DNA from 2 places in the Paenibacillus vandeheii genome. Region 1 is predicted to be linked to the other one. Evidence: riboswitches for the same ligand, from Rfam matches in the RefSeq annotation. Region 1 holds a riboswitch; the other holds the start of a gene.
What was found. Region 1 has a riboswitch for glycine ahead of gcvT (glycine cleavage system aminomethyltransferase GcvT). Riboswitches for the same ligand answer to the same signal wherever they lie in the genome.
Positions count from the first base shown of each region.

Region 2: linked by a shared signal. The riboswitch ahead of sdaAB (L-serine ammonia-lyase, iron-sulfur-dependent subunit beta) and the one ahead of gcvT (glycine cleavage system aminomethyltransferase GcvT) in region 1 are both predicted to bind glycine.

Region 1 is NZ_JAROCD010000015.1:74,759-78,176, forward strand. Features, by position in the region: gene P5G61_RS26045 (PTS mannitol transporter subunit IIBC) at 1-305, opposite strand, end outside; gene gcvH (glycine cleavage system protein GcvH) at 789-1,178, opposite strand; glycine riboswitch at 1,526-1,649, shown strand; glycine riboswitch at 1,653-1,753, shown strand; gene gcvT (glycine cleavage system aminomethyltransferase GcvT) at 1,952-3,088, shown strand; gene gcvPA (aminomethyl-transferring glycine dehydrogenase subunit GcvPA) at 3,085-3,418, shown strand, end outside.
Region 2 is NZ_JAROCD010000007.1:171,155-174,572, reverse strand. Features, by position in the region: gene P5G61_RS15485 (YhgE/Pip domain-containing protein) at 1-63, opposite strand, end outside; gene sdaAA (L-serine ammonia-lyase, iron-sulfur-dependent, subunit alpha) at 326-1,276, opposite strand; gene sdaAB (L-serine ammonia-lyase, iron-sulfur-dependent subunit beta) at 1,266-1,955, opposite strand; glycine riboswitch at 2,068-2,209, opposite strand; glycine riboswitch at 2,214-2,337, opposite strand; gene P5G61_RS15470 (MFS transporter) at 2,675-3,418, opposite strand, start outside.

The DNA.
Region 1 (3,418 bases):
TCACTACCGACAATAACCCCGATGGTCATAATCGCACCGACTACACCACCACGTTGGCCGTGTACCATGGTACCGCCCGTGTAACCGATAAGTAAAGGCAGCAAATATTTGATCATTGGATCAACCAGCAATGCAAAATCTGCGTTAGGGAACCATCCTTTTGGAATGAACAATGCCGTAATCAAACCCCAGGCGATAAATGCACCCATGTTCGGCATAACCATACCGCTCAGGAAACGTCCAAACTTCTGAACGCCGACCCGTATTCCTCCGCTTTTTCCGGACTTTGCGTCCACTGAACTCATACTAAAAACCTCCTCAACATATTAAACCTTAATTCCACTGAATTTTGACACGATGATCCAGACGAACGAAGGTACAAATCTGTAATGAATCTTGATTTCACAGACATATCGTAAATGAAAACGGTATCTTCTACAATGAAATGAAAACCTACTTCCGTCATGAACGTTGATGACAAGATTTAAATTTGAAGGATTGTCCCATTTTAAACCGTGGATATGGAATAGAACCTGTTATTCCCTTTCATGTATCATACCCACGAATTGCCCCATTTTAATGACAAATGAAATTGTAAATTTATTCTATTTTAAAACAAAAAGCGCAATTGCTCAGCCCGTTACAGGTGAGGCAATTGCGCCTAAGTATTCTCCGGATTAACAGGATTACCATCCGGATCTATAATCAATCGATTCATTCTTTTCAAGTTACACGGAATCGGGCCTGAGGCTGAAATTCAGTCTCCAGCGGAGAATGGAACCCTAGTTTTATTCCGTATGTTTACGATACGCATCCGCATTCATCAATGTGGACAGTGCCGCTGTCAAATCGCCCTCAACACGGATTTCGATCATCCAGCCTTCCTCATATGGAGAGTTATTAACCAGCTCCGGGGAATCCTGCAATGCCTCATTTACAGCAACAATTGTTCCACTTACAGGAGAAAACAAATCCGAAACGGTTTTGACGGATTCAATTGTTCCAATGCTGTCTTCCGCCTTTACATCCGATTCTAGGTCAGGCAATTCTACAAACACAATGTCACCCAGCTGATGCTGCGCGAATTCGGTAATGCCAATACGTACGGTATCCTCCCCTACGGTCTGCACCCATTCGTGCTCTTCACTGTACAGGAAATCACTTTTCAATTCGCTCATCGATATCCGCCTCGCTTTTCATTAAATGAGTGCATGCGCTTCTTTGACCTTAACCTTTTTCCCAAAACATAGCGTATGATATTTTAGAATCAAATGTCAAGATACCTTACAATTTATTTGATTTTCTTCCTTATATGCCTGTAACTCTATTGGACTCTCTCTACATATAATGGTGAATATTAGAAAAGTAAGCGTACTCTTTAAAAATATACGAACATTACAGAATTATCTTGAAATATCATTCGGATTTTTTGTTGATTTCTATGATATCGTTCTTGACATCAATAGTCGATTCAGGCTTTAATGAGAGTAGTAAATATGTTTATTGGTCTATGCAATACCCGCGGATGAATGTAAAGGGAGAGATTACCCTTGACACCCGAATCAGGGTGTACATGCGGTAACGCCGAAGGAGTAAACCACCGACAAGCGGGAGGTGAATCTCTCAGGCAAAAGGACTTTTACGGGACGCAACTCTGGAGAGCATCTATTCGCCCTGCGTGGGCGTTAGGATCACCCAAGGGGAAACCTGCTGCATCATGCGGCGGGGTAACTCTCAGGTACCAAGGACAGAGCCTAAGAATACAGCGTGCTTCTGGCATGCCGGTTCTTTGGCCTGTCCTTTTCCTTTTTCCCAAAAAAACGAAAACAGGTTATAGAGCGGCGCTGCCTATAGCGTCCTTACCTTACTTTGACAATTAAATGTTGATGACAGATTCATTGATCCACGGTTATACACTCGGCCTGTTGACGGCCCATGACGAGGTGATTGGATGTCCGATTTGCTTAGAACCCCACTCTTTCCACTCTATCAGCAGTATGAAGGCGTACGATGCATTGATTTTGGTGGCTGGGAGCTCCCGGTACAATTCAGCGGAATTCAGAAAGAGCATGAAGCGGTGCGAGAACGTGCCGGATTATTTGATGTATCCCACATGGGTGAATTCACTGTACAAGGTGAACACGCGGAAGCTTTTTTACAGCACATGACGACCAATGATGTAACAACACTCGTTCCCGGTCAGGCTCAATACACGTTAATGTGTTATCCGGATGGCGGCGTGGTCGATGATCTGTTGATCTATAAACTGAAAGACCAGCATTATATGCTGGTGGTTAATGCCTCCAACATTGACAAGGACTGGGCATGGCTGCAGCAGCACATGTCGCCAGGCGTAACGATGACTAATGATTCCAAACAAACGGCGCTGCTTGCCCTGCAAGGTCCACTTGCTGTGGATATTCTCGCAAAGGTGACTGACACTGATGTGTCTTTGATTGAGCCTTTCCGTTTTGTACCGAATGCAAAGGTATGTGGCGTTACATTGCTGTTATCCCGCACCGGATATACGGGTGAAGACGGATTTGAGCTCTATGTTCCTGCCGAACAGGCTGCTGTGGTCTGGAACGGATTGATGCAGGCGGGAGAAGGTTTCGGACTCGTTCCGACCGGACTGGGTGCCCGGGATACGCTGCGCTTTGAAGCCAAGCTTCCCCTGTACGGACAGGAACTGTCTGCAACCATCTCGCCGCTGGAGGCTGGCGTTGGCATGTTTGTGAAGCTGAATGCCGGGCCGTTTATCGGACATGAAGCCTTGTTGCAGCAAAAAAATGACGGGCCTGCCCGCAAGCTGGTCGGCATCGAAGTACTGGAGCGCGGTATTCCTCGCCCCCATTATCCGATATACGCCGAAGGCGTACAGATCGGTGAAGTAACCACAGGCACCCAATCCCCTACGCTGAAACGCAATTTGGGGCTGGCCTTGATTGACAGTAAATATGCTGCACTGGGTACCCCGCTGGAGATTGAGATTCGTGGCAAGAAACTGAAAGCCGAGGTCGTGAAGACCCCTTTTCATAAACGGACACGTGCGCCAAAGACACCTACTCAAGGAGCTGATCAAGCATGAGCAAGCACCGCTACATTCCCATGACCGAGCAGGATCAGAGTGCCATGCTGGCAACCATCGGTGTGGAAACAATTGAGGATCTGTTTCATGACATTCCACAGGAGATTCGCTATCAGGGTGAACTGCCTGTTTCCTCCAAACTGGATGAATATGCACTGACACGTCATATGTCGAAGCAAGCGGCAGCGAATGCCAACTTCGAGACACACGCCAGCTTCCTGGGTGCAGGCATTTATGATCATCATGTTCCCTCCGTCATTAATCATGTCATCTCCCGTTCCGAGTTCTATACCGCCTATACACCTTATCAACCTGAAATCAGCCAGGGAG
Region 2 (3,418 bases), on a different contig from region 1:
CAACCCGACAATCGTAGCTCCATTTTTCATAAACAGAAGACTCGTTTGAAAAACACGTTTCATCTTATTCATCTCCTTAGGTTGTATTACGTTATTTAGCTTTTCTATATATCATATTGATATATGTCAGTTATTAATATATCTAATCGATACATAAACATCAATACCCATTTATTTTTCTTTTTTTGGAACAGCAAAAAAAAAAAAAGCCGATACGCCTCTTCATCAGGAAGAATTCGTATCGGCTTTCATATCAAGATGGGAGCAGCATCGACGTTTATGATCCAGACTCCGAGTTAATTCAGTTCATGTTCGTTCATGGTTGTCATGCCTTAGGTTCAGGTTTGTTTTCAGCAGGGGACTCAGACTCCGCTTCAACTTCAGGCTCTGCACGCTTTGCCTTCGGTTTGGCGAGCTTCTCCATCATTTTCCGTCCCGTTGGTGTTTGAGCCAGCCCACCTTGGGCCGTTTCACGGTGCCTGCTTGGCATGGCACTGCCTACTTCAAGCATGACATCAATGACTTCGTCAGACGGAATGGCACTTCGTACCCCGGCCAGCGCCATGTCGGCCGCAGCCAACGCGGTTACGGCACCCAGTCCGTTACGGATGATGCACGGAATTTCCACGAGGCCTGCGACGGGATCGCAGATAAGGCCCAATGTGTTTTTTAACGCAAGACCTACTGCATGAACCACTTGCTCCGGCGTCCCTCCACGCAGCTCCACCATCGCTCCAGCGGCCATGCCGATGGCAGAACCCACTTCAGCCTGACAGCCGCCCTCGGCACCGGAAATAAATGAATTGTTGGCAATGACATAACCGATCGCTCCCGCACAGAACAGACCGTTCACCAGATGCTCGTCACTCCAGCCAAAACGCTCCTGGGAGCTGATAAATACACCTGGAATGATACCACAGGAACCGGCTGTCGGTGTCGCTACGATTCGGCCCATGGATGCGTTCACTTCCGATACACAAAGGGCATACGCCATGGCTAGTGCAGATGCATCTCCAGAGCAAGTCTCGCCTTTACGAATGTACTCGGCCATTTTTTTGCCGTCTCCGCCAGTCAAGCCGCTGCGTGATGTCGTATCTTCTGTCAGCCCTTTGTGCACAGCTTCCTTCATCACCTGATAGTAATCCGACATCTGCCGCACAACATCCGCTTTCGGGATATTCGTCTCCTGAACCTGCTCTTCGATCATCAGCTCGGCAATGGTTTTGGACTCTGCTGTACAGATGGTATTCAGTTCATGTAGATGTTTAAACCGCATCCGGCTCGACCCCTCTCTTCAAATCAATCACGCGAATGTCCAGCATATGATCCAGCGACCGCAGACGGTTTAACATCTCAGGATTCGGCACACCATCCATCTCCATCGCTGTCAGCGCTTCACCATCCCGGGCTTTCCGATCCACTTGCATGTACCCGATGTTCACACCTGACGAACTGATTGTGGAGGTTACGGAGGCGAGCACCCCTGCTTTGTCCGAATGGCGCAGCACAAGTGTCGGAAACTCTCCGCTGATCTGTACACGAAAATCATTCAATGCATGTACCGACACACTACCACCACCAATGGAAGCACCGATTAGTGAACATTCGCGGTCTCCGTGCCATAACTCAATTTTGACCGTATTAGGATGAGGAGCAGGCAGACCACTTGTAAAAAACTCCACCTCCATACCCGCTTCCTCTGCATATTGCTCTGCATCCGGTATACGGGGATCATCGGTTACATAATCAAGCAAGCCACCGATCAATGCGAGATCCGTACCATGCCCCTGATACGTATCGGCGAAGGAGCCATACAGCGTTAAACGGGCACGTTCAGGCGTGCACCCCAACCACTGACGGGCAATTCGACCCAATCTTGCTGCTCCAGCCGTATGTGAACTTGATGGACCTGTCATGGACGGACCAATAATTGAAAAAACGTCTTTAAAACGCATCGCAAACCCTCCATTTATAATCGTCATTTTCATCCAGACATACACCCATAATGTTCCTTTATTACTGAATGATGACATAAGAAAAGGACAGAAGAAGGCCTTAAGGCCCTCTCTCTGTCCTCGATACCTGAGAGTTTCATGATAAGAAGCGCGGCGGATTGATGCATGCCCTGTATTCACAGGTAATGTCCCCTGCACACCGTGCTGCTTGACCATATACCCCTTGGGTGGCGCAGATCGCGCACTCTCCAGAGTTGCGTCCAACGATGGTACATTTACCTGAGAGATTAACCACTGCGCCGGGTGCGTAGCAGCTTGCTCCTTCGGTGCCCGACAGCTGCCTTTTTACTCGGCATGCCCAGGACTCTCCCGCTCGCTATCATTCGCTTGTATGGAACCATTCTGATCGTGTACCAGAACGATAATTGAAGTTTTTATTACTTTCTCATTAAGATTAATCGACCGGAAGATCAGTGTCAACAAACTTAACGATTTCTTTGTGAATATTTACTTTTTTCCATTTCATACACAGAATAAATCAACAATTTGTAAACTTTTATCACATGAATGTGTTAATGCGTTTCATTCAGAAAGCGTATACATTCGTTTGTTTCTATGAGCAATATCTGTGATTAGTACTATCTATGTTAAGATCCACAGAACGGTTCGGGTATTCAGGCAACCATTATTCTGTACTAGAATTGCCGTATTTCTGCCTGTCACCCCACCACCGCCTTGGGCTTCGCCGGTTCATCGTAATACCTGCTTCGGGAAGGAAACATGCTCGTCACCCACAATCCCAACGCTGCCAGCACCATCACACCAGATACAACCGTATATACCATACGAAGCGACAACTGCTCTGCCACCACGCCTGCAACCAAAATGGAAACCACCTGCAGCACGCTTAACACCAGTCCAAGTATACTGCTCATACGGCCCATCAGATCGACAGGGATATTATTTTGATAAAAGGTAACCAGGCCCGTATTCGCCAGTGCCGAGCACAGACCAAGCAGAATAAAAGCAAACGCCGCCAGTTCAAACGAGAACGAACGGGCGAACAGGAAATAACCTAGCGCGACCAGAAGCACACCGCCACCCATCATGTGACGGATCGGCAAATGTTTGGCGAACAGCCAAACCAGCATGGAGCCTGCCAAATAACCAATCCCCGTGATACTCATCAAAGCTCCGTACTGCGATTCAGGCAGGTTCATCACCTGACGGATAAACACCACTTCCTGCGCATCGAGCGACATGCCGACCACCAGAATGATCTGAAACAGGGCATATATACCGACCACGTAGCTCGACTTCCGGCTAAAGCTCAGTACAGCCTTCCAATCCTGGGCAATCAACCAAGGTGTCAGCCTGTTTCCCTTCCCTTGATTCTGTTCTCCAAAGCCCAATTTGGGAAGAAACAATAGAATCACAGCAGAAGCAGCAAAGGAAACCGCATT